Regions from separate parts of the Pseudescherichia sp. L3 genome, predicted to be linked through region 1. Evidence: predicted binding sites of a transcription regulator. Region 1 holds the regulator's gene; each other region holds the start of a gene.
What was found. Region 1 encodes LexA, which represses DNA repair genes until DNA is damaged. Its sites were predicted from a motif close to TNCTGTATGTACATACAGNA; they were not measured.
Positions count from the first base shown of each region.

Region 2: the regulator LexA is predicted to act here: its motif matches at 6,214-6,233, upstream of sulA (SOS-induced cell division inhibitor SulA).
Region 3: the regulator LexA is predicted to act here: its motif matches at 5,011-5,030, upstream of metR (HTH-type transcriptional regulator MetR).

Region 1 covers NZ_JANKYC010000002.1:738,141-748,649, reverse strand. The annotation lists gene plsB (glycerol-3-phosphate 1-O-acyltransferase PlsB) at 1-649, opposite strand, end outside; gene NR795_RS15080 (diacylglycerol kinase) at 779-1,147, shown strand; gene lexA (transcriptional repressor LexA) at 1,256-1,864, shown strand; gene NR795_RS15070 (CsbD family protein) at 2,121-2,330, shown strand; gene zur (zinc uptake transcriptional repressor Zur) at 2,408-2,923, opposite strand; gene NR795_RS15060 (conjugal transfer protein TraF) at 3,276-4,592, shown strand; gene NR795_RS15055 (hypothetical protein) at 4,642-5,049, opposite strand; gene dusA (tRNA dihydrouridine(20/20a) synthase DusA) at 5,242-6,240, shown strand; gene pspG (envelope stress response protein PspG) at 6,372-6,614, shown strand; gene NR795_RS15040 (quinone oxidoreductase) at 6,918-7,901, opposite strand; gene dnaB (replicative DNA helicase) at 8,007-9,413, shown strand; gene alr (alanine racemase) at 9,565-10,509, shown strand, end outside.
Region 2 covers NZ_JANKYC010000001.1:692,742-703,250, reverse strand. The annotation lists gene NR795_RS03330 (DUF2057 family protein) at 1-1, shown strand, start outside; gene mgsA (methylglyoxal synthase) at 112-570, shown strand; gene helD (DNA helicase IV) at 649-2,703, opposite strand; gene NR795_RS03315 (YccF domain-containing protein) at 2,827-3,270, shown strand; gene yccS (YccS family putative transporter) at 3,290-5,422, shown strand; gene NR795_RS03305 (TfoX/Sxy family DNA transformation protein) at 5,407-6,036, opposite strand; gene sulA (SOS-induced cell division inhibitor SulA) at 6,254-6,763, shown strand; gene ompA (porin OmpA) at 7,118-8,179, shown strand; gene matP (macrodomain Ter protein MatP) at 8,257-8,709, opposite strand; gene NR795_RS03285 (Lon protease family protein) at 8,895-10,509, shown strand, end outside.
Region 3 covers NZ_JANKYC010000006.1:58,698-69,206, forward strand. The annotation lists gene rhtC (threonine export protein RhtC) at 1-218, shown strand, start outside; partial or broken gene NR795_RS20235 (ISNCY family transposase) at 257-607, opposite strand; gene rhtB (homoserine/homoserine lactone efflux protein) at 606-1,226, opposite strand; gene pldB (lysophospholipase L2) at 1,335-2,327, shown strand; gene yigL (sugar/pyridoxal phosphate phosphatase YigL) at 2,367-3,167, shown strand; gene NR795_RS20255 (carboxylate/amino acid/amine transporter) at 3,239-4,138, shown strand; gene metR (HTH-type transcriptional regulator MetR) at 4,023-4,979, opposite strand; gene metE (5-methyltetrahydropteroyltriglutamate--homocysteine S-methyltransferase) at 5,096-7,357, shown strand; gene NR795_RS20270 (DeoR/GlpR family DNA-binding transcription regulator) at 7,394-8,152, opposite strand; gene NR795_RS20275 (ABC transporter substrate-binding protein) at 8,287-9,264, shown strand; gene NR795_RS20280 (iron ABC transporter permease) at 9,268-10,509, shown strand, end outside.

The DNA of each region.
Region 1 (10,509 bases):
AGAGATCCTGGCGTGCTGGCAGGCGCGGGCCCACGGCGGCAAGCCGCTGGCGGGCAAAATGCATGCGCGCTACGCGGGCCAGCTTCTGGGCGATAATTTTGTCCGTGCCATGCTCGGTGGCCATCCGGCGCAGGGAGACCGGCGGGGAGAAGCGCACAAAGCTATCGCGGCCCAGCCAGGAGACGGCAAAGAACTTCTGGATGCCGTTCAGCATGCGCAGCGGCGGGTTAACTTCGCCTTTTTCGCGCCCCGGCGAGCGGCCAAACATCACCGATACCGGCACCATCTGTACGTCCAGATCCGGGTGATTACGGTGGAGATCCAGGTAGTCATGGAACAGCTTAACGGAATCTTCTTTTGGCGTGTACCAGCTAAAAACACGCGGGCCGCTATGGATAAAGATGTAGCGCGGCAGCAGCGCGCCGTCGATCTCCAGCGGCTCCAGCGGGTCGGGCAGCTCATGTGCCAGACACTGAGCACGCAAAGTCAGTAAGTCTGCCTTCGAGTTATAAGGCAAAACGTACATAATAGGGCGTGAGGTATCGAGTCCTGGTTCCTGGGCAGGTTCTGCCGGAATCGACTTGCTTTTTACCAACACGCTTAATGGTAAATTCAGTAATTTGTAGTAAATTCGTGGCCAGCCGGACATAAACAATGTGAAGCCTCTGGTTAATAATGCCATTGCGCCGCAAGAATATCAGAAAGCGCGCAGAATATCTTTTGTACCTCGGTACGCTCGCATAGACATTGACGATAATTACATAAAAAGGTTCTTTTGATGGCCAATAATACCACTGGTTTAACCCGAATCATTAAAGCTGCAGGGTACTCATGGAAGGGCGTTCGTGCGGCATGGCTCAATGAGGCCGCCTTCCGCCAGGAGGCCGTGGCGGTGATCCTCGCTATTGTTATCGCCTGCTGGCTCGACGTAGACGCTATTACCCGCGTGCTGCTCATTGGGTCCGTAGTGCTGGTAATGATAGTGGAGATCCTGAACAGCGCGATCGAAGCGGTTGTTGACCGCATTGGCACTGATTTTCATGAGCTTTCCGGCCGGGCCAAAGACATGGGCTCAGCGGCGGTGCTGATGTCTATCCTGCTTGCGCTGGCAACCTGGGGCATGCTGCTCTGGCCACATTACCGCTAAGGTGCGCAAAATCGGGCTTGTGCGGCGGTTTTGCTCAAAATTTGGTTTCAAAAACAGTTTTTGCTGTATATACTCACAGCATAACTGTATATACACCCAGGGGGCGGGATGAAAGCGTTAACAGCCAGGCAGCAAGAGGTGTTTGATCTCATTCGCGATCACATCAGCCAGACCGGCATGCCGCCGACGCGTGCTGAGATTGCGCAGCGTTTGGGATTCCGTTCGCCAAACGCGGCGGAAGAACACCTGAAAGCGCTGGCGCGTAAAGGGGTTCTTGAGATTGTTTCCGGCGCATCGCGCGGGATCCGACTGCTGCAGGAAGAGGAAGAGGGGCTGCCGTTGATTGGCCGCGTCGCTGCCGGTGAGCCGCTGCTGGCGCAGCAGCATATTGAAGGCCACTACCAGGTCGATCCCTCCCTGTTTAAGCCCAGCGCTGATTTCCTGCTGCGGGTTAGCGGGATGTCGATGAAAGATATCGGCATCATGGATGGCGATCTGCTGGCAGTACATAAAACTCAGGAAGCGCGTAACGGCCAGGTGATCGTGGCGCGTATTGATGATGAAGTGACGGTAAAGCGGCTGAAAAAGCAGGGCAATACCGTACAGCTACTGCCTGAAAACAGCGACTTCGATCCTATCGTTGTTGACCTGCGTCAGCAGAATTTCAGTATTGAAGGGCTGGCGGTCGGCGTTATTCGCAACGGCGAATGGCTCTGATATCCTGTAAGTGCCTGTGGCAGCTCGCTTTATCCTGCCACAGCGCTTAATCTATTTTTTTGTTCCTGCATTTGCTCCCTCTTTTTTTGCCCTCTCTTCCTGTTGTTTGTTTGCCTCTGAATGGTTAAATATTCCGAATAAATCCCACCTTAGAAAATCCTTAGCTACAATTATTATCACGTTCAGCAGATAACGAACGTAACGAAGGACCAACGAATATTGCTATTCAACACCGAACGATGATGAGGATACCATTATGAATAAAGACGAAGTCGGCGGTAACTGGAAACAGTTCAAAGGTAAAGCGAAAGAGCAATGGGGCAAATTAACGGACGATGATATGACCGTTATTGAAGGTAAACGCGACCAGCTGGTCGGTAAAATTCAAGAACGTTACGGTTATCAGAAAGACCAGGCCGAGAAAGAAGTCGGCGAATGGGAAACTCGTAACGAGTATCGCTGGTAATCACGCTAGATAGACAGCTTGAATGCCCTGCCCGACGGTACAAGGATGTACCGACCCTTCCTGCTCTACCTCGTAGCCTAACGCGGTTTTTTCTTCACTAAGATGCTGTGATCGTGCTGGCACTCGCCCTGATGACGACAGGCTTCCACTTCCGAACACGCTGCACAAAGCCCGTGCGCCTCAATAACGTTATGCCGTAGCGCAAAGCCCATCTTTGCCGCTAGCGCATGCATGATATCTTCCACGCCCTCAGCCGCTTCCTCTTTTACCACGCCACAGCGATCGCAGATGAACATCGCCGACGTATGCGTGGGCTGATCGAAGAGGTGACACAGCACGTAGCTGTTTGTCGACTCAACCTTATGCACAAATCCCTGCTCCAGCAGGAAGTCGAGAGCGCGATAAACCGTTGGCGGCTTGGCCTGCGGCTCAGAGACACGCAAAAGATCGAGTAAATCGTAAGCGCTGATCGCACCCTGTTGCAGGCTCATCAGGCGTAGAACCTCAAGGCGCTGCGGGGTCAGGCGCACGTTGCGCTGCGCGCACAGCGTTTCAGCATGTGCCAGCATCTGCTGCGAAGTGGTCTTATCCATTGGGCATCCTCAAGTGACGTAATGTAATAACGTTGAAACTGCTACTTTACCATATCCTGTGGCGAACGCCGAGATCCACGCCATCCTTCCGCCCGCAAGAGGCCTTACCCCTGGCATTTACCTGAAATTTTCAACGCCCGTAGTAGAAAAACTTCCCCAATCGAATTTCCTCCTCTATAAGTAAAGAGTCTTTATAAAAAGACGCAGATTGTTACGAATAAAAATATTCTCATGCAGGTAAAAAACGAATTAGCTGCATTTAGCATCGCTTTTCACAGCAATAGTTCACCTCTCGCCAGGCGATAACTGGCAGGGCATAAATCGACCTTTGATCAATAAGACAGGGCAAACTGTGAAAAAAATTTTTAAGCTTTCAGTGGTAACACTTGCGGTCTCTTTTGGAGTAGTCACTCAGGCAGGGGCAGCGAATACATGGGCAGAAGCACGTAGTGATGCCATGGGCGGAACCGGTGTCGCATCCGCCAGCTACGGCAGTGGCGTACTGATTAACCCGGCACTGCTGGCGAAGGCCAAACCGGATGATAATGTGACTGTCATCCTGCCAAGCGTCCAGGCACAGATTACAGATAAAGATAATTTGCAGGACGAAATCGATGATATTAACGACAAAGTTGACTATTACGATGACGTCATTGATAACCTGACCACGGCGCAAATTATTGCGAATCCGCTGGGCACTATCGATCAGTTCCAGGGAGCAGCACGCGACCTCGCCGACGAGCTGGATTTCCTGAAGGGTAAAACGGCGCACGCTAATGCCGCTGCGGGCATTGCAGTCAGCATCCCCAACGACGTTCTCTCCTTTGCATTCGTAACCAAAGCCTATGCGCATGCGCGCGTGAGCTCTGCTATCGACCAGCAGGATATTAACTATCTGCGCAATATTCAAAACAGCGACCTGGTTGCGGCAGGCGTGGCGCTGAACGCTGCGCTCTCTCCATCCGGCTCGGATGAGATCACCCGTAACCTGAACTCTACTGCATCTGGACGGGCCGCTATCGTCTCCGATTACGGCGTGGCCGTGGCGCGTCAGTTCCAGTTTGGCGACGTGCCGGTCTCTATCGGCGTAACGCCGAAGCTGCAAAAAACCTGGCTGTTCAACTACACCACCTCTATCTACGACTACGACAGCAGCGACTTCAACAGCAGCCGCTATCGTAACGACGATACCGGCTTCAACGTTGATGCCGGTATTGCCGCTGACTTTGGTGATAACTGGACCGTAGGCCTGAGCGGGCAGAACCTGATCTCTCGTGATATCGATACCAAAGATATCCAGATCCGCAACGGCCGCACCGGGGAAGTACGCAACTACAAAGATACCTACCAGATCAGCCCGGTGGTGACCGCAGGTCTGGCGTGGCACACGGATCTGGTGACCCTCAGCGCCGATGGCGATGTAACCGAAACCAAAGGCTTTAAGAGCGAAGAGGCTTCCCAGTACGTTGGCGTGGGTGCTGAAGTGCGTCCGCTTGACTGGCTGGCGGTGCGTGCGGGCTACCGTGCCGATGTGAAAGGGGACGACAGCAACGTCGCCACCGCCGGTATCGGCTTTGCGCCGTTTAACCGTGTTCACGTCGATCTGATGGGTCTGTACGGCGAAGATGAAACCTGGGGCGCAGGCGCGCAGCTCAGCCTGACGTTCTAATGATCTATCCGCCGGAGGCGCAATGCCTCCGGCGTGCTGTTCAGGTTACTTAACCAAAATGTTCAGCCACGAATTTTGCAAGAACCATGAAGAAAACGAAAGCGCACGAGCACATACAAAGAAGTGTAATTCTGTAATACCCATGCATCCAGCTATAGAGATCGCCTGGGATGCTATCAAAGAAATTGTATACTTCTTTATTATCATTCCACATGAAAAGGGGGGCTTTCTTTTTCAAAAGACAGAGAAAGTAATAAACAAGCGTAAAAGAGCCGAAAAAACCCATTAAAGAGTGGAAATGATAGGGGGCATAAAACGAGAAGCCACGATCATGGTATAACTCAATGAGCTGGTTATACTTTTTTTTGTTTGCACCAAAAAAGAAGAAGAGAAAAGCAAAGAAAAAAAAACCTACCCATACGGCAGCTAATCCCAAATAAGAAAACCAAAGAGACATACGCTTAATCCTTAAGTCGTCAGAGAAACACACTCCCTGAACAGCTCTTGCGTCTGATAATCCACTGTTCAGCACCTTGTATTACAAGATATCCGGGGCATAGGTTATGCACAATGTTCCGGCGTGCTGTTCAGGCGAAATGAGTATGCTATAGTAGCGCCCCTTTTCCATTTTGATGAAAAAACGTACGCTATGCCGCCAGTCACGCCCGCTACCGCCTTCGCCGCCCACCGCTTCTCCATCGCGCCCATGCTCGACTGGACCGATCGCCACTGCCGCTATTTTTTGCGTCTGCTGTCGCGGGAGACGCTTCTCTACACCGAGATGGTGACCACCGGGGCGATTATTCACGGCAAAGGCGACTACCTGGCCTACAGCGACGAAGAGCATCCCGTGGCGCTTCAGCTGGGCGGCAGCGATCCGGCGCAGCTGGCCCACTGTGCGAAACTGGCCGAAGCCCGCGGCTACGATGAGATCAACCTCAACGTTGGTTGTCCGTCCGATCGCGTGCAGAACGGCATGTTCGGGGCCTGCCTGATGGGTAATGCGCAGCTGGTGGCCGACTGCATCAAAGCCATGCGCGACGTAGTCTCTATTCCGGTGACGGTGAAGACCCGCATCGGCATTGACGATCAGGACAGCTACGAATTTCTTTGCAGCTTTATTGATACCGTTTCCGGCAGGGGCGAGTGTGAGACGTTTATTATCCATGCCCGCAAGGCCTGGCTCTCTGGGCTCAGTCCCAAAGAGAACCGCGAGATCCCGCCCCTGGACTACCCGCGTGTCTATCAGCTTAAGCGCGACTTCCCACACCTGACTATGTCCATCAACGGCGGTATTAAATCGCTGGAAGAGGCAAAGGCGCACCTTGAGCATATGGATGGGGTGATGGTCGGGCGTGAGGCGTATCAAAACCCAGGCATCCTGGCTGCGGTTGACCGTGAGATTTTTGGCGTAGCGCGTGAAGATGCCGATCCGGTTGCGGTGGTGCGGGCCATGTATCCGTATATCGAGCGTGAGCTGAGCAGCGGGGCCTATCTCGGGCATATTACTCGCCATATGCTGGGGCTTTTCCAGGGCGTTCCAGGCGCGCGCCAGTGGCGTCGCTACCTGAGTGAAAACGCGCATAAAGCAGGGGCAGATATTAACGTGCTGGAGCAGGCGCTGAAGCTGGTCGCAGATAAGCGTTAAAAATTCGCTAAAAGTTAGCTAAATTCACCACGCCTCGCAGCACTCTGCGGGGCGTTTTGCTTTATTATCAATAAATTACACTCTGGCACGATTCTTGTAATAGGTTGGGTAACTATTAAGGGGGAAAAGCCATGCTGGAACTACTGTTTGTGATTGGATTTTTTATGATGCTGTTGGTAACGGGCGTCTCGCTGCTGGGCATTATTGTTGCTCTGGCAGTGGCCACGGCGCTGATGTTCGTCGGTGGGTTGTTTGCGTTGATGTTTAAACTGCTGCCCTGGCTGCTGCTGGCGGTGGCCATCGTCTGGGTTATCCGGGCGGTGAAAAAGCCAAAACTGCCGCTGTATCAGCGTAATAGCCGCTGGCGTTACTAAGTTATGCGGTCTTGATCACAACCTGGCATTTTTCTCTGGCAGGTTCAGCCAAACCGCATAGGATTTAGGTATCGAATCTGTCACTATTGCGCGTCTTTTGAATTCATCGAGCTGTACCCTACATACAGCCGAACTAAAAAAAAGAAAGGGCTTCCTTAAGGGAAGCCCTAATTCTTTTCCCTCGTCATACTTCAAGCAGCCGGTGCGTTGGCTGCGCTTACTCGCCCCAGTCACTTACCTATGTAAGCTCCTGGGGACTCGCGCACTTGCCGCCTTCCTGCTACTCGAATTATTTAGAGGGAATCAGGGGATTAGCAAACTCGATCCCTGCGTTGACCGACTCTCCAGCGTCTCGTGCGCGCGCTGCGCCTCCGCCAGCGGGAACTTCTGATCTTCCGCCACGTCTACCTTAATCACGCCGCTGGCAATCAGTGAAAACAGCTCGTTGCTCGCCTCCTCCAGCTCCTCCCGGTTAGTGATGTAACCCTGAAGGGAAGGGCGGGTGGCATACAGGGAACCTTTCTGGTTAAGAATGCCGAGGTTAACGCCGGTGACCGGGCCAGAGGCATTGCCGAAGCTGACCATCAGGCCGTGACGCTGTAGGCAGTCCAGCGAGGACTCCCAGGTATCTTTTCCTACCGAGTCATAGACCACGCGCACCTTTTTACCGCCGGTGATCTCCTTAACGCGCTCAACGATGCTCTCTTCGCGGTAGTTAATCACCTGCCACGCGCCGGCCTGCAATGCCCGCTGCGCCTTCTGCGCGCTACCCACGGTGCCGATCAGCTTCCCGCCCAGCGCCTTGGACCACTGGCAGGCAATAAGCCCTACGCCGCCCGCCGCCGCATGGAACAGAAACGGCTCGTCGGGCTTGATCTCATAGGTTTTACGCAGCAGATAGAAGACCGTCAGTCCTTTAAGGAACGAGGCGGCCGCCTGCTCAAAGGAGATGGCATTTGGCAGCAGAGCGACCTTATCCGCAGGCACGTTGTGCACCGAGCTGTAGGCACCCAGCGCTGACTGGGCATAGACCACCCGATCGCCTGCCTTAATGTGGCTAACGTTTTTACCGACTTTGCTCACTACGCCTGCCGCCTCTGTACCGAGACCGCTTGGCAACGCCGGCGGCGGATAGAGGCCGCTGCGGATGTAGGTATCGATATAGTTGATACCAATAGCCTTGTTCTCGACCTGCACCTCGTTCTCTGCCGGATCGGTGGGGGTAAACTCCACCGCTTTTAATACCTCAGGGCCACCATGCTTGTGAAATTCAACTCTTGTTGCCATGTTTCCTCCCAAAGATCCTAAGCCAGGGTATCATTAGGGTCGGGTGTCATAATCCAAAATATGATAAAGTTTCGACCCACAATTTATCTCGGTACTCCATTCACTATGGCAGGAAATAAACCCTTCAACAAACAGACTGAACCCCGCGACATGCAAGTCGAGGGGATGAAAGTGCCGCCACACTCAATCGAAGCGGAGCAGTCGGTGTTGGGCGGTTTAATGCTGGATAACGAACGCTGGGACGACGTTGCCGAGCGCGTTGTAGCGGAAGATTTCTATACCCGTCCACATCGGCATATCTTCACTGAGATGCATCGCCTGCAGGAGATGAGCAAGCCCATCGACCTGATCACCCTGGCGGAGTCGCTGGAGCAGCAGGGCCAGTTGGACAGCGTAGGCGGTTTTGCCTATCTGGCAGAGCTATCGAAAAATACGCCAAGCGCGGCGAACATCAGCGCGTATGCCGACATCGTCCGCGAACGTGCGGTGGTGCGCGAGATGATCTCGGTGGCTAACGAAATCGCCACCGCGGGCTTTGATCCGCAGGGCCGTACCAGCGAAGACCTGCTCGATCTCGCCGAGTCCCGCGTTTTCCAGATTGCCGAAAACCGGGCCAATAAAGACGAAGGGCCGAAAAGCATCGATCAGATCCTTGAGGCCACCGTTGCGCGTATTGAGCAGCTCTTTCAGCAGCCCCACGACGGCGTTACCGGCGTTGATACCGGCTATCAGGATCTGAATAAGAAAACGGCGGGCCTGCAACGTTCGGATCTGATCATCGTGGCGGCGCGTCCGTCGATGGGTAAAACCACCTTCGCCATGAACCTGTGCGAAAACGCCGCGATGCTGCAGGATAAGCCAGTGCTGATCTTCAGCCTGGAGATGCCTGCCGAGCAGATCATGATGCGTATGCTGGCGTCGCTCTCCCGCGTCGATCAGACCCGCATCCGTACCGGCCAGCTTGACGATGAGGACTGGGCGCGTATCTCCGGCACCATGGGTATTCTGCTCGAGAAGCGTAACATGTATATCGATGACTCCTCTGGCCTGACGCCGACCGAGGTGCGCTCCCGCGCCCGCCGGATTTTCCGCGAGCATGACGGCCTGAGCATGATCATGATCGACTACCTGCAGCTGATGCGCGTTCCGTCGCTCTCCGACAACCGTACGCTGGAGATCGCGGAGATCTCCCGCTCGCTGAAGGCGCTGGCGAAAGAGTTACAGGTGCCGGTCGTGGCCCTGTCGCAGCTTAACCGCTCCCTGGAGCAGCGTGCCGATAAGCGCCCGGTCAACTCCGACCTGCGTGAATCCGGCTCTATCGAACAGGATGCCGACCTGATCATGTTTATCTACCGTGATGAGGTGTACCACGAGAACAGCGATCTGAAAGGCATCGCGGAAATTATTATTGGTAAGCAGCGTAACGGCCCGATTGGTACGGTACGCCTGACCTTTAACGGGCAGTGGTCGCGCTTTGATAACTATGCGGGACCACAGTATGACGATGAGTAATCTCTGTCACCCTTCAAGCTACAGGTGTGTTAGCTGCGCTCGCTCACCCCAGTCACTTACTTCAGTAAGCTCCTGGGGATTCACTTGCTTGCTGCCTTCCTGTAGCTCGAATGATTTAAGAGATTAATATTTCTATCAATGAAGGATTAACATGCAAGCGGCAACCGTAGTAGTCAACCGCCGCGCTCTGCGACACAATCTGCAACGCCTGCGCGAGCTGGCTCCCGCCAGCAAACTGGTTGCAGTGGTGAAAGCGAACGCTTATGGACACGGTCTCCTGGAGACCGCGCGAACGCTCCCCGACGCCGACGCCTTTGGCGTTGCCCGTCTCGAAGAGGCCCTAACCCTGCGTGCGGGCGGCATTACCCAGCCCATTCTGCTGCTGGAGGGGTTCTTTTCTGCCGACGATCTCTCTACGCTCTCCCTGCACAAGCTGCATACCGCCGTGCACAATATTGAGCAGCTGGAGGCGCTGGAGAGTGCGGCGCTGCCTGAACCCATCACCGTCTGGATGAAGCTCGATACCGGCATGCATCGGCTGGGTGTGCGCCCTGAAGAGGCCAGCGCGTTCTACCAGCGTCTTTGCGCCTGTAAAAACGTGCGCCAGCCGGTGAATATCGTTAGCCACTTTGCCCGGGCCGATGAGCCAGAGTGTGGTGCAACCGAGCAGCAGCTGGATATCTTTAACACCTTCACCGAAGGTAAGCCGGGCCTGCGCTCTATTGCGGCCTCCGGCGGCATTCTGCTCTGGCCGCAGGCCCATTTTGACTGGGTCCGTCCTGGCATCATTCTTTATGGCGTCTCGCCGCTGGATCAAAAGCCCTGGGGCGCTGACTTTGGCTTTCAGCCGGTCATGTCCCTGACTTCAACGCTGATCGCCGTGCGTCCGCACCGTGCGGGTGAGCCAGTAGGCTACGGCGGAACCTGGACCAGCGAGCGCGATACGCGTCTCGGCGTGGTGGCGATGGGTTACGGCGATGGCTATCCCCGCGCCGCGCCGTCCGGTACGCCAGTGCTGATCAACGGCCGCGAAGTGCCTATCGTCGGGCGCGTGGCGATGGATATGATCTGCGTTGACCTTGGGCCAGAGGCCCAG
Region 2 (10,509 bases), on a different contig from region 1:
AGGGTGCGTTAAATCACATTCCCTTTTCCAGTCGCGCTTTTTTTACGCCTTTCTCTTGCAGCATCAAACGCTTCCAGTAATCTGTAGCAAATTTAATAATGGAATCGGATTATGGAACTGACGACACGTACGCTTCCGGCACGAAAACACATTGCGCTAGTGGCGCACGATCACTGCAAGACCATGCTGATGAACTGGGTAGAGCGCCACCACGCGCTGCTGGCCCAGCATGAGCTGTATGCCACTGGCACCACGGGCAACCTGATCCAGCGCGCCACCGGCCTGCCGGTAAACGCAATGCTGAGCGGGCCGATGGGCGGCGATCAGCAGGTAGGGGCGTTAATCTCTGAAAGCAAAATCGACGTGCTGATCTTCTTCTGGGATCCGCTCAACGCCGTGCCACACGATCCGGACGTCAAGGCCCTGCTGCGCCTGGCAACGGTGTGGAATATCCCGGTCGCCACCAACGTCTCTACCGCCGACTTTATTATTGAGTCAGCGCACTTCGGCGACAGCTTTGATATTCAGATCCCGGACTATCAGCGCTACCTCGCCGATCGTCTTAAATAATGCATCGCCGGTGACGCTTACGCTTACCCGGCCTACGCGTTTTGTAGGCCCGTGCAAGCGCAGCGCCGCCGGGTAAAATCACGGTTTGCGAACGACCGTCACGCCCAGCTGCTTTAAATCCTCTACAAACGGCGACGGCGCCTCTTTGCTGAACAGCAGCCAGACGCGCTTGCGGGCGCGGGTCATGGCTACGTACAGCAGGCGGCGCTCCTCGGCGTCCGGATAATCCTCCGGCGCAGGCAGCAGCGCCTGCTCCATCACCGACTCCCGCGCCGGGGCCGGAAAGCCCTCTTTGCCCTCCTGCAGCCCCAACACAATGACATAGTCCGCCTGCTGTCCTTTGCTGGCGTGGATGGTCATAAAGTCCAGCATCAGCTGCGGCCAGCGAGTTGCGGCCTTCTCCAGCACGGCGGGTTTGAGGTAGTGATAGCGCGCCAGCAGCAGGATCCGCTCGTCCGGCTTAGCATAGCCGCTGAGCTTATCCAGCAGGGCATCGAGCCGATCCTCAGCCAGCAGCGTCACGGCGTTCTTCTCGCCTGCCGCCAGGCTGTTAAGCGGCTTTCTGAGCTGGTGCGGGTTCTGCTGGATAAAGCGGTTGGCCACGTCGCCAATACGATGGGTAAAGCGATAGGTGGTATCCAGCACGCAGCTTTCCCCCTCGCCAAAATAGTGATGAAACGCGGTGGTCAGAGAGAGCTGCGCCCCGCTAAAGCGGTAGATCGCCTGCCAGTCATCGCCGACGGCAAAGAGCGTAGTGTTTGAGTTCTGCTTGCGCAGCGCCGCCAGCAGCGCCGCACGCTGGGGAGAGATGTCCTGGAACTCATCCACCAGAATATGCTTCCACGGGCTGATAAAGCGCCCTTTCTCCAGAATATTGATCGCCTGGTGGATTAAACCAGAGAAGTCGACGGCGTTTTCTGCCTTCAGCGCCGTTTTCCACGCCTTGAGCAGCGGGGCCATCAGCTTCACCCGCTTTGAAAACAGGTTACGCACCTCTTCTGGCGCGGAGGCGATCATCTCGGCCTGCGCGCCACCGTGCATGCGCATCAGACTCACCCAGCGGTCGAGCCGCCCGGCAAGGCGGCGCTGTAGGGCTTTATCGTCCCAGAAATTCCCTTCCGGTACCTCCCACTCCAGCTCCTCTTCCAGCCACAGCCGCCAGCCCTTCGCCTGGGCTTTTTTCTCACTGCACTGCTGCTGCCAGGCCTCGATAAACAGCGCCTGCCGGGCGTCGGTATCGTTCTCCAGCGCGCTGATGGTGGGAACCTTTTTACTGCCGTGCTGAATAATGGCGAGCGCCAGAGCGTGGAAGGTCTGGGCAGCGATCTCATCGGTATTGAGCCGCTCGCGAATACGCGCGTCCATCTCCTGGGCCGCTTTCCGGCCAAAGGCCAGAAGCAGGATCTGATCCGCTGCCGCTTCACCGCGCATCAGCAGCCAGCCCGCGCGGGCCACCAGCACCGATGTCTTGCCGCTGCCCGCTCCGGCCAGCACCAGCAGCGACTGCTCGCCATTCACCACCGCTTCTGCCTGGGCTGGGTTAAGCGGGGAGGATTCAACGCTGGCAAAGAAAGGCGCGTACTGCACCAGCATTTTGCGGGTGTACTCGCGATTATGTGCTGCCCGGCTGGCTTCAACGTCTACCAGCCAGCGCTGGCATTGCTGCCACGCTTCGCGGCAGTTATCGAACTCATCAAGACGGGCCTGCGGCAGCGGCAGCGCCGCAAAGGCGTGACGGATCCGATCCTGCAGGCCCGTGGTCTGCTGGCGGGTGAGCCACCTGTTGGCCTTCATGCCGCTGGAGAGGGTCTCTACCGTCTCCTGCAGCACCCCTGCGGCCACCTCGCTCATTTGGCTGCTCCATGCCTGCCAGTGGGCGTTGAGATGTTGATAGAACTGCTGGGTTTGCGCCCACTCGGTACCGTGCAGGCGCACCACTTTGGCATCGGATAGCACGAACTCCAGCTCGCCCCAGACCAGCCCGCGCTTGCAGACAATCGCCAAAAGTTGATTATAGGGAATAAGATACTCATGGCGATCGCCGGAAACTTTCACGCCCGCGTGGAGCATGACCGCCCGGTCATAGGGGTGCTGGGCCAGACGTTTTCCGAGTGAAGTCGCTTTCAGTTCCATGATGTGCCGTTTCTCTGGTCATAACGTTGCCCGTCAGTGTACCCGTCAGAGAATTTACGCTCCAGCGTAAAAAGACGTTACACTTAGCAAGCCTTTTCCTATGGCAAATAACTTTGAGGATGTATGCGTACTGTACTGAATATTCTTAACTTCTTTCTGGGCGGCTTCATGACGACGCTGGCCTGGATCCTGGCAACGATGATGAGCGTTGTCTTTGTCATCACGTTGCCGCTGACCCGCTCATGCTGGGAGATCGCGAAGCTGTCGCTGGTGCCGTATGGCAACGAGGCGATCCATGTGGATGAGCTCGATCCCTCCCGCCGTAACGTCATAATGAACACCGGCGGCACGCTGCTGAATATTATCTGGCTGGTGCTGTTCGGCTGGTGGCTATGCATAATGCATATCCTCGCGGGTATCACCCAGTGCCTGACCATCATCTGTATTCCGGTGGGTATCGCCAACTTTAAAATCGCAGCCATTGCTCTGTGGCCGGTTGGACGGCGGGTCGTGTCGGTGGAAACGGCGCAGGCCGCCCGCGAAGCCAACGCCCGGGCCCGTTTCTAATCTGAAGGACGCGTCACTCATGCTAAGCCCCCTGCTTCGCCGTTACACATGGAACAGTGCCTGGCTCTATAACGTCAGGATTTTTATCGCCCTGAGCGGTACGGTTGCCCTGCCCTGGTGGTTGGGCGAGGTGAAGCTCACCATCCCGCTGACCCTGGGCGTGGTAGCCGCCGCGCTGGCGGATTTAGATGACCGCCTTACCGGGCGGCTGCGCAACCTGGTTATCACCCTGGTCTCGTTCTTTATTGCCTCGGCCTCGGTGGAGCTACTCTTTCCCTGGCCGTGGCTGTTTGCCCTCGGGCTTATCGTCTCTACCTGCGGGTTTATCCTGCTGGGCGGTCTCGGTCAGCGCTACGCCACCATCGCCTTTGGTGCGCTGCTGATTGCCATCTATACCATGCTGGGTATCTCGCTTTTCGACCAGTGGTACCAGCAGCCGCTGCTGCTGCTGGCGGGCGCGGTGTGGTTTAGCCTGCTGACGCTAGTGGGGCACCTGGTGTTTCCGGTGCGCCCGCTGCAGGACAACCTCTCACGCTGCTATGCGCAGCTGGCGAACTACCTGGAGCAGAAATCACGCCTCTTCGACCCCGACTATGATGATGAGAGTGAAAGTGAAGCGCCGCTCTACGATCTGGCCCAGGCTAACGGCCAGTTGGTCACTACCCTCAACCAGACCAAGGCCTCGCTGCTGACAAGGCTACGGGGAGATCGTGGCCAGCGCGGTACCCGACGCACGCTGCACTACTATTTTGTTGCCCAGGATATTCACGAGCGCGCCAGCTCGTCGCATATCCAGTACCACGCCCTGCGCGAGCGCTTTCGCCACAGCTCCCTGATGTTTCGCTTTCAGCGGATGCTCTCTATGCAGGCCCAGGCCTGCGCCCGACTCTCACGGGCTATTCTGCTGCGCGAACCCTATCAGCACGATCCTCAGTTTGAGCGTGCCTTTGCCCATCTTGACACGGCCCTTGAGCACGCCCGCGCCCTGGGCACCTCTATGGACTATATTGAGTCGCTGGGCTTTGTGCGCGATAACCTGCGGGCTATCGACGCTCAGCTGGCGACGATAGAGTCTGAGCAGGCGCTGATGCAGCAGCCGCAGAGTACCGAGAATGAGCTTGCCGATGACAGCCTGACCGGGCTGGACGATATCTGGCAGCGCCTGAAGCGCAACCTGACGCCAGAGTCGGCCCTGTTTCGCCATGCGGTAAGAATGTCGGTGGTGCTCTGCCTGGGCTATGCCTTTATACAGGTCACCGGGCTCCAGCATGGCTACTGGATCCTGCTGACCAGCCTGTTTGTCTGCCAGCCAAACTATAACGCCACCCGCCACCGCTTAACGCTGCGTATCATTGGCACGCTGGTGGGCGTGGCGGTGGGTCTACCGATACTGCTTTTTGTCCCGTCGCTGGAGGGGCAGCTGGTGCTGATCGTCATTGCCGGGGTGCTCTTTTTTGCCTTTCGCAACGTGCAGTATGCTCATGCCACGATGTTTATCACCCTGCTGGTGCTGCTCTGCTTCAACCTGCTCGGGGAGGGTTTTGAGGTGGCGATCCCGCGTATTATCGATACGCTGATCGGCTGCGCCATCGCCTGGGCAGCGGTGAGCTTTATCTGGCCGGACTGGCGTTTTCGTAACCTCCCACGCGTGCTGGAGCGGGCGCTTGACGCTAACTGCCGCTATCTGGATGCCATTCTGGAGCAGTATCATCAGGGACGCGATAACCGACTGGCATATCGCATTGCCCGGCGCTACGCCCACAATGGCGATGCAGAGTTCGCATCAGTGGTCTCAAACATGTCCACCGAGCCGAACGCCACGCCGCAGACGCGCGACGTCGCGTTCCGCCTGCTCTGCCTGAACCACACCTTTACTAGCTACATCTCTACGCTGGGGGCACACCGGGAACAGCTCCAGCAGCCGGAGATACTGCAACTGCTGGATGATGCCGTCTGCTATGTCGATGATGCCCTGCACCACCAGCCTGCTGATGAGGTGCGGGTTGGGCAGCAGCTTGCGGCACTCTCAGAGCGAATTCGCCAGCTTGAACCCGATCCTAAAAGCAAGGCCCCGCTGGTTCTGCAGCAGGTAGGCCTGCTAATTGGGCTGCTGCCGGAGATCTGCCAGCTGCAGCATCAGGTTCCCCGCTGATTTACACGGCTCTCTGCCTCCAGCTCTTTATACCAGACGGTCAGCTCCCGGCGTATTTCTGCCGGGAGCGCGGCCTCATGCAGGCCAGCGATGGCCCCTTCCAGCGCAAACAGCACCCGGATACTCAGCAGCGGGCTGCGCTCCTTTAACCTGAGCCAGCATGCCTTCGCTCCCAGCAGCTTCAGGCTGTGTTCATCCTTAACGCCCGCTTCCCACAGCAGCGTCTCCAGCTGAAAATTCAGGTTGGGCAGATCTCTGAGCCGCTTTTGCGCATACCTTGCGACCTTTTCGCGCCGCGCTGCCGCCAGAGAGTAGTTGCCCAGCGTGAGCAGCGTTTCGCGATCCTGCCACAGGCTATCATCGACCCGGTAGTAGTTAAGCAGCACCGGCCTGCCCCGCTTCACAAAGGTCAGGAACGGGGCCTGCGTGTTGACACAGTAGGAGGCACTCTCTTCACAAGCACGCAGGTAGAGCGCCCCTTCGGCAACCATGGCAAAGACGGTATCTTCTATGGCGAGGCTGTAACCACCAAACAGTGCGCGGTGGCGAATATGTCCCAGCGACGAAAGATATTCCCGAGATTGATAGATCCTTTGATACGATACGTTTTTCATACTTATCCCTTTGAAATCAAGGCGTAATATATCTTCTGTTTATTAAGCCATCCGTTAAAAAGGAACATAGGGAAGTTACCCGGCATCAGCAAGATGATTTTTTCTCTCACCGCACGATCGGGTCATATTTGCGAGACGCTTTCAGAAAATGAGGTTGATCTTTAAACGCGCCGGAGGTACTGTATAGATATACAGTAACTCTCAGGGTTGGATGACTATGTACGCTTCAGGCTTTGCTAACCGCTCATCTCAATATACTTCTTTTGCAGGCAACCGCACGCAGGTTAATGCACCTGCTGCGGCCACCGGCCTCATCAGTGAGGTAGTCTACCGTGAAGACCAGCCGATGATGACGCAGCTGCTGCTGCTGCCTCTGCTACAGCAGCTTAGCCAGCAGTCTCGCTGGCAGCTCTGGCTGACGCCGCAGCAGAAGTTGAGCCGGGCGTGGGTACGGTCCGCAGGTCTGCCTTTAAGCAAACTGATGCACATCAGCCAGCTCTCCCCAGAGAGTACGTTAGATTCCATGATTAAAGCATTACAGACGGGGAACTACAGCGTGGTGATTGGCTGGCATGCGCAGGAGCTGTCGGCAGATGAGCATCGCCGCCTCGTTGATGCAGCCCAGGAAGGGAATGCAATGGGGTTTATTATGCGACCGGTTCGCTTCGACCCTCAGGCTTCAGGACAGTCATCGGGCCTAAAAATTCACTCGAATTTGTTTCATTAAGTAAATTTAAGATAATTCCTGGGATCTTTTTTGCGCCGGTTCCAGGCTATTGGTCATTAAGCTAAATTCGCTCGCGAAGCCTGTCTGGCGGGGCAACCACGATATTTTGACGGCGATTTTATCGTCATAAATGTTAAATATTGTGTCTACAACTCTTTTTTTTTCATATGCCTGACGGAGTTCACACTTGTAAGTTTCCAACTACGTTGTAGACTTTACATCGCCAGGGGTGCTCGGCATAAGCCGAAGATATCGGTAGAGTTAATATTGAGCAATGCCCCCGGTGAAGGATTTAACCGTGTTTTCTCTGGCGAGAAGTTCATGGCGATTTTTGGATGATAACGAGGCGCAAAAATGAAAAAGACAGCTATCGCGATTGCAGTGGCACTGGCTGGCTTCGCTACCGTAGCGCAGGCCGCTCCGAAAGATAATACCTGGTACACTGGTGCTAAACTGGGCTGGTCCCAGTACCACGACAACGGTTTCATTGACAACAATGGCCCGACCCGTGAAGACCAGCTCGGCGCTGGCGCATACGGCGGCTATCAGGTTAACCCGTACGTTGGTTTTGAGCTGGGTTACGACTGGTTAGGTCGTGAGCCGTACAAAGGCGACAACGTAAACGGTGCTTTCAAATCTCAGGGCGTTCAGCTGACCGCTAAACTGGGCTACCCAATCACTGACGACGTTGATATCTACACCCGTCTGGGTGGTATGGTATGGCGTGCAGATGCTAAAGCTCAGGTTCCTGGCGTTGCTGGTGCGAACTTCAAAGACCACGATACCGGTGTTTCCCCAGTATTCGCTGGTGGCGTAGAGTGGGCAATGACCCGTGACATCGCTACCCGTCTGGAATACCAGTGGGTTAACAACATTGGCGATGCTAAAACTCTGGGCACCCGTCAAGACAACGGTATGCTGAGCGTAGGTGTTTCCTACCGCTTCGGCCAGCAGGAAGACGTAGCTCCGGTTGTTGCACCGGCTCCGGCTCCGGCTCCGCAGGTTTCTACCAAGCACTTCACTCTGAAGTCTGACGTACTGTTCAACTTCAACAAAGCGACTCTGAAACCAGAAGGCCAGCAGGCTCTGGATCAGATGTACAGCCAGCTGAGCAACCTGGATCCGAAAGACGGTTCCGTTGTTGTTCTGGGCTTCACCGACCGTATCGGTTCTGACGCCTACAACCAGGGTCTGTCCGAGAAACGTGCTCAGTCTGTTGTTGACTACCTGATCTCTAAAGGTATCCCGTCCAACAAGATCTCCGCACGTGGTATGGGCGAGTCTAACCCGGTTACTGGCAACACCTGTGACAACGTGAAAGCACGTCCGGCACTGATCGACTGCCTGGCTCCGGATCGTCGCGTAGAGATCGAAGTTAAAGGTATCAAAGACGTTGTAACTCAGCCGCAGGCTTAAGTTTACGTCTTATAAAAAAACCCCGCTCTGCGGGGTTTTTTATTGCCTGCTCTCTGCTGATGGGCTGAGGTTATGCGTTACTCTTTGCCCAGCAGCGCCTGCAGATCCTGCTTCAGGGTACTCATTTTGCTGGCATACTTCTCTTTATGCTCGGCGTCTTCAATCAGCTGCACAATCGTCTCTGACAGCGTTTTTCCCCGCCGCTGGGCAAGACCGGCCAGACGTTGCCAGACCATAAATTCTAGATCGATTGATTTTTTACGCGTGTGCTGGTGCTCGGCGTTGAAGTGCCGTTTTCGCCGGGCGCGGATGGTCTGCTTCATGCGGTTCATTAATGCGGCATTCATATGCTGCGCAATCCAGTCGTTAACACGAACCGGTTCGTATTCAAGCTTCAGCAACAGATCGACGGCCTCTTTAGCCGCACTGGTTTCTAAATAGCGCGTGATGAGTTCACCTTCACGGTGCTTTTTCACCAGGTACTTCCATTTCCAGCCGCTTTCGAGATTTTCCAGTTGTTGATATTTCATTGCGATCTCAGTGTTACCGTGTAACTTAGTTCAGAATATCAGTTTTTTGCCAATCTGCTGAAAAGAAATCACATCCTGTGAGCTAAGCGGTGCCCGGATAGCGGTAAAAGCATCTATTCCGCGTGTGCTGAATTGCCGCTTACGCTATAATTTCGCCCTTTACAGCTGATGATAAAACCTCGACTTTGACCATAACTAAACTAGCCTGGCAAGACCTTGTTCCTGATACCGATAGCTATCAGGAGGTGTTTACACCGTCTGACGTTGACCTTGAGTCTGAGCTTTCTCTTGGTGACACGCAACCTCGTTTGCAATACGCGCTGGAGCAGTTGCTGCATCCGTCTGCCTCTTCACGCTTCTTACTGGCCAAAGCGCCGGAAGAGCCGGAGTATCTGTCCCTGATCGCCGCCGCCGCCCGTGAGCTTCAGCCCGCAACGTCGCCGGTTGTTGGCGTCGAATATAGCGTCGCTGGCCGCACGGTAAGCGTTAAGCCTGCCGCCAGTGCAGAGGCAAACTTTGCCGGCCAGAGTGAAGTGGTGGTTGCCGATTGGGTAGAAGCCGAGCAGCTCTTTGGCTGCCTGCGCCAGTTCAATAATGAGATCACCCTTGAGCCAGGGCTGGTACACCAGGCCAACGGCGGCGTGCTGGTGGTGTCGCTGCGTACCCTGCTGAGTCAGCCCCTGCTCTGGATGCGCCTGAAATCCATCGTGACTCGCCAGCGTTTCGACTGGGTCTCCTTTGACGAGTCGCGTCCCCTACCCGTTAGCGTTCCCGCAATGCCGCTGACGCTGAAGGTTATTCTGGTCGGCGAGCGCGAGTCGCTGGCAGATTTCCAGGAGATGGAGCCGGATCTGGCCGCCCAGTCTATCTACAGCGAGTATGAAGAGACGATCCAGATCACCGATCTGGACGCGCTTGCTACCTGGCGTCAGTGGGTCATTCTTAACGCCGAGCAGGCCGGACTTCCCACCCCGGCAGAGGATGCCTGGCCGATATTTATCCGTGCCGCGGTACGCTACACCGACGATCAGGAGACGCTGCCGCTCAGCCCGCTGTGGCTGGCGCGCCAGCTGCGCGAGGTCTCTGCCTTTACCGAGGGAAGCACCTTCGACGCGGAGCAGCTGCAAACCATGCTGAGCCAGCGCGAGTGGCGTGAAGGCTATCTGCCGGAGCGTATGCTGGATGAGATCCTGCTGGAGCAGATCCTGATTGAGACCGAAGGCGATCGCGTGGGGCAAATTAACGCCCTGTCGGTGGTTGAGTTTCCCGGTCACCCTCGCCCCTATGGCGAACCGTCACGCATTAGCTGCGTGGTACACATCGGCGACGGCGAGTTTCATGACATTGAGCGGAAAGCCGAGCTGGGGGGCAACATCCATGCGAAGGGCATGATGATCATGCAATCCTTCCTGATGGCCGAGCTGGAGCTGGAGCAGCAGATGCCGTTCACGGCGTCGTTGACCTTCGAGCAATCCTACAGTGAAGTAGACGGCGACAGCGCCTCAATGGCCGAGCTTTGCGCCCTAATTAGCGCCCTGGCCGATGTCCCGCTGCATCAGCATATCGCTATCACCGGCTCGGTGGATCAGTTTGGACGGGCACAGCCGGTAGGCGGTCTGAACGAGAAGATCGAAGGCTTTTTCGCCATTTGCCAGCACCGGGGTCTGACCGGCAAGCAGGGCGTGATCATCCCGGCGGCCAATGTCCGTCACCTTTGCCTGCATCAGGAGCTGCTGGACGCGGTCCAGGCAGAACAATTTTTCATCTGGGCCATTGATGATGTAACCGATGCACTACCCT
Region 3 (10,509 bases), on a different contig from region 1:
TCTTCTCGTTATTCGTGGGTGATGGTGTCGGCGAGACGGCGCGCTGGGGAATTTTCGTGCTGATTGCACTGGAGACCTTCGCCTGGTTTACCCTGGTGGCGAGCCTGTTTGCTCTGCCGACAATGCGCCGCGGCTACCAGCGTATGGCGAAGTGGATCGACGGCGTGGCTGGCGCGCTTTTCACCGCCTTTGGCCTGCATCTGATTATTTCCCGTTAAGCCGCTGCCCGTCCGGGTTTAACCGGGCGGGTCGCGTTTCAGTGTGCTAGCTGCTGCAACTCGTCTTTTGACAGGCCGGTGATCTCCATGACCGTACCACTATCAAAACCTCGTAGCAGCATCGCCCTGGCGATGTCCAGCATAGCGGCACGTTTTCCTTCCTGCATGCCTTGCTGTATACCTTCCTGCATGCCTTCAGCCAGGCCTATCTGCTTCATATGTTCTGCAAACGTCATCAGTGTTTCTCCATGCTGCGGCACGCGCTGTGCCAGTCCAAATAACAGGGTCTGAACGTCCTGAGCTTCTCCTGCCTGTGCGATGTAGTTTATCAGCGTGATTATTTGTTGTCCGCTCATCTGCTCCAGCATCAACAAAACTGTGAGCTTGTTACGCGTGCCTTGCCGAGGCCAGCAGCGCCCCGACCAGCATAAACAGCGAGCCAAATACTCTATTTAATGCTTTCATCTGACGCGGTCCTTTGATCCATGCCGCGATGCGCGTTGCCAGAGTGGCATAGCCAATCATCACGATGATATCCACCACGACGGTGGTGACGCCGAGCACCAGGTACTGCATCACCTGCGGCTGATCCGGATTGATAAACTGCGGAAACAGCGCGGCAAGAAACACGATGCTTTTGGGGTTAGTGAGGTTCACAAAAACAGCGCGTTTAAACAGGCGTCCGCGAGACTGGGTTTGGGCCAGGGTATTAAGATCCAGTGCGCCAGCAGCCCGCCACTGTTGAATGCCCAGCCACACCAGGTAGGCCGCGCCTGCCCACTTCAGTACCTCAAAGGCCAGCAGCGAGCGGGAGAATAGCGTTCCGAGCCCAACGCCAACCAGCACGATATGAATGGCCAGACCGGTCTGCAGGCCGCTAATCGACGCCGCTGCGCCGCGATAGCCGTGGCTGATGGCGGTGGTCATGGTGTTAATCGCGCCGGAGCCTGGCGAGAGGCTGAGGATGATCGAGGTAAGCAGATAGGCAAACCACCACTCGAAGGTCATGCGAAACTCCCTGAACGATATATTTTATGCAACAATACGCTATTGTTAACATGTTGTATCACGAGTCATAAAAAAACAATTTTACAGACGACCGGGGGCGGAAACCCAATGTTTCGGCAGAAAAAGGGGTGGGAAACAAGAGAAAATGCCTTTGCGGCTTTCACGCACGGACCCTTGACCGATTTCTGGCGGCAGCGTGAAGAGGCTGAATTCATCGGCGTTGGCGATATTCCAGTGCGCTTTGTGCGCTTTCATGCCGCCGATCACGATCGGGTGATCGTTGTCTGCCCAGGGCGTATTGAAAGCTACGTCAAATATGCCGAGCTGGCTTACGATCTGTTCCATCTCGGTTTTGACGTGCTGATCATCGACCATCGTGGGCAGGGGCGCTCAGGCCGCATTCTGCCCGACCGACATCGTGGGCACGTCGATAATTTTGATGACTACGTTGACGATCTGCAGGCCTTCTGGCAGCAGGAGGTTGTGCCTGGCCCATGGCGTAAACGCTATATTCTGGCGCACTCGATGGGTGGAGCGATCGCCACGCTGCTGCTGCAACGCCAGCCGCGGCTTTGCGATGCGATCGCGCTCTGTGCGCCTATGTTTGGTATTGTTATTCGTCTGCCCGACTGGATGGTGCGCCATATCCTGAACTGGGCCGAAGGCTATCAGCCGTTCCGGGAGAGCTACGCGCTGGGCACGGGGCGCTGGCATGCGCTGCCGTTTAGCATTAACGTGCTTACTCATAGCCGGGTACGCTACCGGCGAAATCTGCGCTGCTATGCTGACGATCCGCAACTGCGCGTCGGCGGGCCGACCAACCACTGGGTGCGAGAGGGTATTCTCGCCGGTGAAAAGGTGCTGGCGGGCGCGGCGCAGGATGCGACGCCCATGCTCCTGCTCCAGGCAGAGGAAGAGCGCGTCGTCGATAACCGAATGCACGATCGTTTTTGTGAAATCCGCGCTGCAGCGGGCCATCCCTGTGAGGGAGACAGGCCGCTGGTCATCAAAGGCGCGTACCATGAGATCCTTTTTGAAAAGGACGCCATGCGCTCAGTCGCGCTTAACGCCATCGTTGATTTTTTCGACAGGCATAACTAATCCGGCGGTTCGCCGCCTGACCAGAGGTTAAATTCTATTATGTATCAGGTTGTTGCGTCTGATTTAGATGGCACGCTGCTCTCACCCGACCACTCACTCTCTCCCTACGCTAAAGAGACGTTAAAGCTGCTGACCGAGCGCGGCGTCAACTTCGTTTTTGCCACCGGCCGTCACCATGTCGACGTAGGACAGATCCGCGATAAGCTGGGTATCAAAGCCTATATGATCACCTCTAACGGCGCGCGAGTGCACGATACCGAGGGTAACCTGGTCTTTACGCATAACCTGGATCGCGAAATCGCTGAGGATCTGTTTGGCGTGATGCATAGCGATCCGCACATCGATACCAATGTCTACCGTGACGACGAATGGTTTATTAACCGTCACCGCCCGGATGAGATGCGCTTTTTCAAAGAGGCCGTCTTCCAGTACTCTCTTTTTGAGCCAGGTATGCTTGATCCCGAGGGGATCAGCAAGGTGTTTTTCACCTGCGATACCCATGAGCCGCTGCTGCCCCTGGAGCAGGCCATTAACGCCCGCTGGGGCGATCGCGTCAACGTCAGTTTCTCTACGCTGACCTGTCTGGAAGTGATGGCAGGCGGCGTGTCGAAAGGCCACGCGCTGGAGGCGGTAGCGAAAGCGATGGGCCACAGCCTGAAAGAGTGCATCGCTTTTGGCGACGGAATGAACGATGCCGAGATGCTCTCTATGGCGGGTAAAGGCTGTATTATGGCCAACGCGCACCAGCGCCTGAAGGATCTCTACCCGCAGCTGGAAGTGATCGGCACTAACGGGGACAACGCGGTGCCGCACTATCTGCGTAAGCTGTTTCTTGATTGATTAATGATTAATCAGTTGTCAACCGGTAACTCCGCTACAATGGGTGCTCATTAACCAACGAGACACCTATTGTGGCGTTACTGATTATCACCACCGTTCTGTGGGCCTTCTCTTTTAGCCTCTATGGCGAATACCTCGCCGGACATATCGACAGCTACTTCTCCGTGCTGATGCGCGTTGGGCTGGCCGCGCTGGTTTTCCTGCCCTTCCTGCGCACGCGAGGCCACGGGCTAAAAACCATCGGCCTCTATATGCTGGTGGGCGCCATGCAGTTGGGCATCATGTATATGCTCAGCTTCCGCGCCTATCTCTATCTGACGGTCTCCGAGCTGTTGCTGTTCACCGTCCTGACGCCGCTCTATATCACGCTGATCTACGATCTGATGAGCCGACGTCGGCTACGCTGGGGCTATGCGCTGAGCGCGCTGCTGGCGGTGATCGGGGCGGGGATCATTCGTTACGATCAGGTGACCAACCACTTCTGGACCGGACTGCTGCTGGTGCAGCTCTCTAACATCAGCTTTGCCATCGGCATGGTGGGCTACAAGCGCCTGATGGAGACCCGGCCGATGCCGCAGCATAACGCCTTTGCCTGGTTCTATCTGGGCGCGCTGCTGGTGGCGGTGGTGGCCTGGTTTGCCTTGGGCAACGCCCAGAAGCTGCCGGAGACAAACCTGCAGTGGAGCATTCTGGTGTTTCTTGGCGTGGTGGCGTCAGGGATTGGCTACTTCATGTGGAACTACGGCGCAACCCAGGTGGATGCCGGTACGCTCGGCATTATGAACAACATGCATGTCCCGGCAGGGCTGCTGGTTAATCTCGCCATCTGGCAGGAGCAGCCCCACTGGCCGAGCTTTATCCTTGGGGGGACAGTGATAGTGGCGTCCCTATGGGTGCATCGCCGCTGGGTCGCTCCGCGCTCCGCACAAAAGGAAGGTGGTCGCACGCATGGTTCCGCGCTGAGCGAATAAACGCCTCCGTTACCGGCTGACGCTGCTCGCCATCGCGCACTGCCGCGTACAGCCGGCTCCACAGCCCTTCGCCCAGGGTCTTGGTCACGATCAGACCCTGGCGCTCAACGTTCTCCACCACCCAGTGCGGCAGTGCCGCGATGCCCATCCGGGCTGCCACCATCTGGATCAGCAGCAGCGTGTTATCCACGCTCTTCAGCATCGGGTTAATGCCCGCCGGCTGCAGGAAGTGACGCCAGATATCCAACCGGCTGCGCTGGACCGGATAGATCAGCAGCGTTTCAGCGGCGATATCCTCCGGGGTAATGCGCGCCCGGGTCGCGAGGGGGTGATCCGGGGCCAGCACCAGGCGCACTTCAAAATCAAACATCGGCGAATAGTGCAGCCCGCTGCGCGGTAAAATATCTGAGGTCAGCACCACGTCCAGCTCGCTCTGCTGCAACGCTGGCTGGGGATCGAAGGTCACGCCGGATTTGAAATCCATCTCTACCTGCGGCCATTTGCTACGGAAATTCTCAAGTGCGGGAGTGAGCCACTGAATACAGCTGTGGCACTCAATGGCGATCCGCAGGGTGGTTTGCTGCGGTTCGCTACAGTCCTGAAGCGCGCGGCTAATCTGCGGCAGCACCTGATTGGCCAGCTGTAACAGGATCTCACCCTGCGGCGTAAAACGCAGCGGCTGACTTTTACGGACAAAAAGACGAAAGCCAAGGCGCTGTTCGAGATCGCTGAACTGGTGGGAGAGGGCGGACTGTGTCTGATGCAGCGTGGCTGCCGCCGCCGCCAGCGATCCGCTGTTCCGTAACGCCTGGAGCGTTTTCAGGTGTTTAATTTCGATCATGAAAGTCCTTCACTTCGCCATGAACAATTTGCGCTTGAGGAATATACAGTACCTTTACATTATAGCGGTGTAAACATCTGGACGTCCAAATACCAAAAATTCACAAGGGGCATACCATGACAGTACTGAATCACACCCTCGGTTTTCCTCGCGTCGGTCTGCGTCGCGAGCTGAAGAAGGCACAAGAGAGCTACTGGGCGGGAAACACCACGCAGGAAGCATTGCTGGCGGTGGGCCGGGAGCTGCGCGCCCGCCACTGGGAGCAGCAGAAGCAGGCGGGTATTGATCTGCTGCCGGTGGGCGATTTCGCCTGGTACGACCATGTTCTGACCACCAGCCTGCTGCTTGGCAACGTGCCGGCTCGTCATCAGAACAAAGATGGATCGGTTGATATCGACACCCTGTTCCGCATTGGCCGCGGCCGTGCACCCACCGGTGAGCCAGCGGCGGCGGCAGAGATGACCAAATGGTTTAACACTAACTATCACTATATGGTGCCGGAGTTCACGCAAGGGCAGCGGTTCACGCTGACCTGGACCCAGCTACTGGACGAAGTGGACGAGGCGCTGGCGCTGGGTCACAGGGTCAAACCCGTCCTGCTGGGGCCGGTAACGTACCTGTGGTTGGGTAAGGTAAAAGGCGAACCGTTTGACCGCCTCAGCCTGCTGAATGATATTCTGCCGGTCTACCAGCAGGTGCTGGCCGAGCTGGCAAAACGCGGCGTCGAGTGGGTACAGATCGACGAGCCCGCGCTGGTGCTGGAGCTGCCGCAGGCGTGGCTGAACGCCTTCAAGCCCGCCTATGAGGCGCTGGCAGGAGAGGTGAAGCTCCTGCTGACCACCTATTTCGACGACGTGACGCCGAACCTCGATACTATTGCCGCGCTGCCGGTACAGGGTCTGCACGTTGACCTGGTGCACGGTAAAGATGACGTAGCCGGGCTGCATCGCCGCCTGCCAGCCGACTGGCTGCTCTCCGTCGGGCTGGTCAACGGGCGTAACGTTTGGCGGGCCGATCTCATAGAGAAATATGCTCAGGTTAAAGAGATCGTCGGCCAACGCGATCTGTGGGTCGCCTCCTCCTGCTCGCTGCTGCACAGCCCCATCGATCTGAGCGTTGAAACCCGGCTGGATGCCGAAGTGAAGAGCTGGTTTGCCTTCGCCCTGCAAAAATGTCACGAGCTGGCCCTGCTGCGCGATGCCCTGAACAGCGGCGACATCGCACCGCTGGCTGAATGGAGCGCCCCGATCCAGGCCCGCCGCCACTCAACCCGGGTGCACAACACGGCCGTAGCCCAGCGGCTGGCGGCGATTACCACCAGAGATAGCCAGCGGGCGCGCCCCTACGCGGAGCGTGCGGCGGTTCAGCGGGCGCGTTTCAACCTGCCCGCCTGGCCGACAACGACCATCGGCTCGTTCCCGCAGACCACCGAGATCCGCGGCCTGCGTCTGGAGTTCAAACAGGGACGCTTAGATGCGGGCAGCTACCGCACCGGCATCGCTGAACATATCAAGCAGGCGATTGCCGAGCAGGAGCGCCTCGGCCTTGACGTGCTGGTGCATGGTGAAGCCGAGCGTAACGATATGGTGGAGTATTTCGGCGAGCACCTGGACGGCTTTGTCTTTACCCAGAATGGCTGGGTGCAGAGTTATGGCTCCCGCTGCGTGAAGCCGCCGGTGGTGATCGGCGATGTTAGCCGTCCGGACGCGATCACCGTGGAGTGGGCGAAATATGCCCAGTCCCTCACCGATAAGCCGGTAAAAGGGATGCTGACCGGGCCGGTGACTATTCTCTGCTGGTCCTTCCCGCGCGAAGACGTCAGCCGGGAAACCATCGCCAGGCAGATTGCGCTGGCGCTGCGCGACGAAGTGGCGGATCTGGAGGCGGCGGGCATCGGGATTATCCAGATCGATGAGCCCGCCTTGCGTGAAGGGCTGCCGCTAAAGCGCAGCGAATGGGACGCCTACCTGGCGTGGAGCGTGGAGGCCTTCCGTATCAACGCTGCGGTGGCGAAGGACGAGACGCAGATCCACACCCACATGTGCTACTGCGAGTTCAACGACATCATGGACTCCATCGCCGCGCTGGATGCGGACGTGATCACCATCGAAACCTCGCGCTCGGATATGGAGCTGCTGGCGTCGTTTGAAGCCTTTGAATACCCAAATGAGATCGGGCCGGGGGTCTACGATATTCACTCGCCAAACGTGCCGGACGTGGCGTGGATCGAGACTCTGCTGAAGAAGGCGGCGGATCGCATTCCGGCCGAGCGCCTGTGGGTTAACCCGGACTGTGGCCTGAAAACCCGTGGCTGGCCGGAGACCCGGGCGGCGCTGGCCAACATGGTTAAAGCGGCACAGAACCTGCGTAACGCGTAAGGTAACAATGTCGGGCGGCGCTTACGCTGGCCCGGCCTACGCCTGGCTTAGCCACGCTGTCCCCCTCTGCTTAATGACCGCATGCTGCTGCGGCGTCGGGGGCCTGTCGCTTACCACATAATCGAAATCCCCCACGCTGCCGTTCTGGCAGATCGCGTTCCGGCCAAACTTTGTGCTGTCCACCACCAGCACGCTCACCGCCGCGCTGGCGACCAGCGCCCGGCGTGCGGCGACCTCATCATCGTTATAGTCATACAGCTCGCCCGCCTCACCGATCCCGCCTATTGAAACCACGCCAGCGTCAACGCGGTAACGGCTGAAAAAGCACTGGGCATCGCTGCCGATCACATCCAGATCGCGCTTGCGGACGCGCCCGCCTGCCACCGTCAGCTCGCAGGCGGCAAGACGGCTCAGCGCTTCGGCGGCGTGCAGATTATTGGTAAATACCGCCAGCCGACTCGCTTCCGGCAGCGCCCGGGCCACCATCTCAACGGTGGTGCCGGTCCCGAGAAAGCAGCTCTGGTAGTCGCCCAGCAGCAGCGCCGTGCGCTCACCGATCCAGCGCTTGCCTGCAATATTGACGATCTCCCGCTGCTGATAGCCAATATTTTCGCGGGCGAAAGGGGCAACCATGCCGTGACGCCGCAGCAGCAGTCCGCCTGAGGTGAGCATACGCAGATCGCTACGCACGGTTTGCAGCGAGACGCCAAAGTGCTGCGCCAGCTGTTCAATGCTGCTTTCACCGTGCGCCGTCACCAGCTCGACAATCGCCGTGCGGCGGGATTCGGGGGTCATTATTCGCTCCTGTTAGCACCCTTTTGCATCATGCTAGCGCGCGAATGTGAAATTATTACTACGAAAAAAGCTGGTCATATTTTTGTCAGATTTCCCTGTTTTAATCATCACAACGAAAACAGAGGGAAGAGATCATGAGTAAGCACACCGCGCTGGCCGCCGTTATCGTAACCGCGTTAAGCACGCCGGCTTTCGCCGCCTCCACGCTGACGCTCTATACCAGCCAGCCGAACGAAGATGCCCAGATGACTGTTACCGCCTTCGAAAAGGCGCACCCGGATATTGAGGTCAAATGGATCCGCGACGGAACCACCAAACTCACGGCGCGCCTGCAGGCTGAACTGGCAGCGGGCGGTGCCGCGCCGGACGTACTGCTGATCGCCGACAGCGTCACCATGGAGTCGCTGAAAAAGCAGGATCTGCTGGCGGCCTATAAATCGCCTGAAGCCAGCCGCTACGATGCTCAGCTGTACGATCCGCAGGGCTACTACTACGGCACCAAGCTGATCACCACAGGGATTGCCTACAACACCCGGGCACCGGTGAAGCCTGGCTCGTGGCAGGATCTGCTCAAGCCTGAACTCAAGAACATGACCACGCTGCCCAGCCCGCTCTACTCTGGCGCGGCGCAGATCCATATGGCGACGCTGATGAACGATCCGCAGCTCGGCTTTGCCTGGTACGAAAAGCTGAAGGCTAACGGCGCGATGCCGCAGAGCGGAAACGGCGCGGTGATGAACGCCATCACCTCTGGCAGCAAGGGCTATGGCGTGCTGGTGGACTACATGGCGATCCGCGAAAAAGCCAAGGGCGCGCCGATTGAGTTCGTGTTCCCGAAAGAGGGCGTCAGCATCGTCACCGAGCCGGTAGCCATGCTGAAGAAGGCGAAAAACCCGGACGGGGCAAAAGCCTTTATCGACTTTGTGCTGTCGGATGCGGGTCAGCGCCTGGTGCTGAAGCAGGGCTACCTGCCTGCCGATGCAAACCTCCCGGCCCCGGAAGGCTTCCCCGCGCGAGAGAGCATCAAGCTGATGCCGTATGACCCGGCGAAGGCGCTGGCGGATACCGACGCCAATAAAAAACACTTCGCCGATCTGTTTGGAAACCGTTAACTGATGACCACCATGACCCTCCGTCAACCCGCCAGCAGCGGCCCGCCGAAGGGGTTGCTCTGGCTGCTGCTCGGCCTGGTGGCGCTGCTCAGCCTGCTGCCGAGCCTGCGGCTGCTGGTTTCAGCGCTGCTCGACTGGCAGCAGGGGAGCAGTAGCAGCCTGTGGCGCGTTCTCAGCAACCCGACGACCTGGACCGCGCTCTCCCATAGCCTCTATACCAGCGGCCTGGGCACGCTGCTCTCGCTGCTGCTGGGCGGGCTGTTTGCCTTCTGCCTCGCGCTGACCAATATCCGCCTCAAGCAAGTCTGGGTATTCCTGTTTATGCTGCCGATGATGATCCCGCCTCAGGTGACGGCCCTGAGCTGGCTCCAGCTCTTCGGGCCGAGTAGCATCCTGCTTAACAGCCTCGGCATCGCGCCGTCGTTCGGCAGCGCCAATCCGCTCTACTCCCCGGAGGGGATCGCCCTGCTGCTGGGGATCCAGCATGCGCCGCTGGTCTTTTTGGCCCTGCGCACCCAGCTTCAGTGCCTGCCGAAAGAGCAGATCGAGGCGGCGCGGCTGAACGGCGCGTCGCTGTGGCGGGTGTTTATCGACATCGTGCTGCCGCTGTGCCGCACCGCGCTGTGGGCCGGAGCGGCGATAGCCTTTGTCTCCGCGCTGGGTAACTTTGGTATTCCGGCGATGCTGGGCATCCCCATCTCCTACTTTGTGCTGCCGATTCAGATCTACCAGTCGCTGTCCAGCTTCGGACCGTCGATGCTGAGCGACGTAGCCGCGCTGTCGGTGCTGATGGGCGTGTTGGCGATTGGCATTGTCTCGCTGCAGGGCTATCTACAGCGCCGCCATGCGCTGCCGCTGATCGGCATGGCCGGACGGGCGCTCGATTTTCAGCTCGGCAGGTGGCGTCTTGCTACCGAGCTGCTGCTGGGTGCAGTGCTGTGCGCTATTCTGCTGGCTCCGCTGCTGGCGCTGGTTGCGACCTCGCTGGTGCCGACCCTTGGCGTGCCGCTGACGGCCAACACCCTGACCTTTAACGCTTACCAGGCGATGCTGGAGAGCGGCAGCGCCACCTGGCGCGCGCTGAGCAACAGCCTGCTGCTTTCGGTCTCTGCCGCCCTGGTGCTGATGCTGCTGAGCTTGCCGCTGGCGTGGCTGCTGGTGCGTTTCCCGGCGCGTCCGCTGCGCTGGCTGCACAGCGCCATCGACATTCCCTATACCCTGCCGGGGGTAGTGCTAGCTATCGCC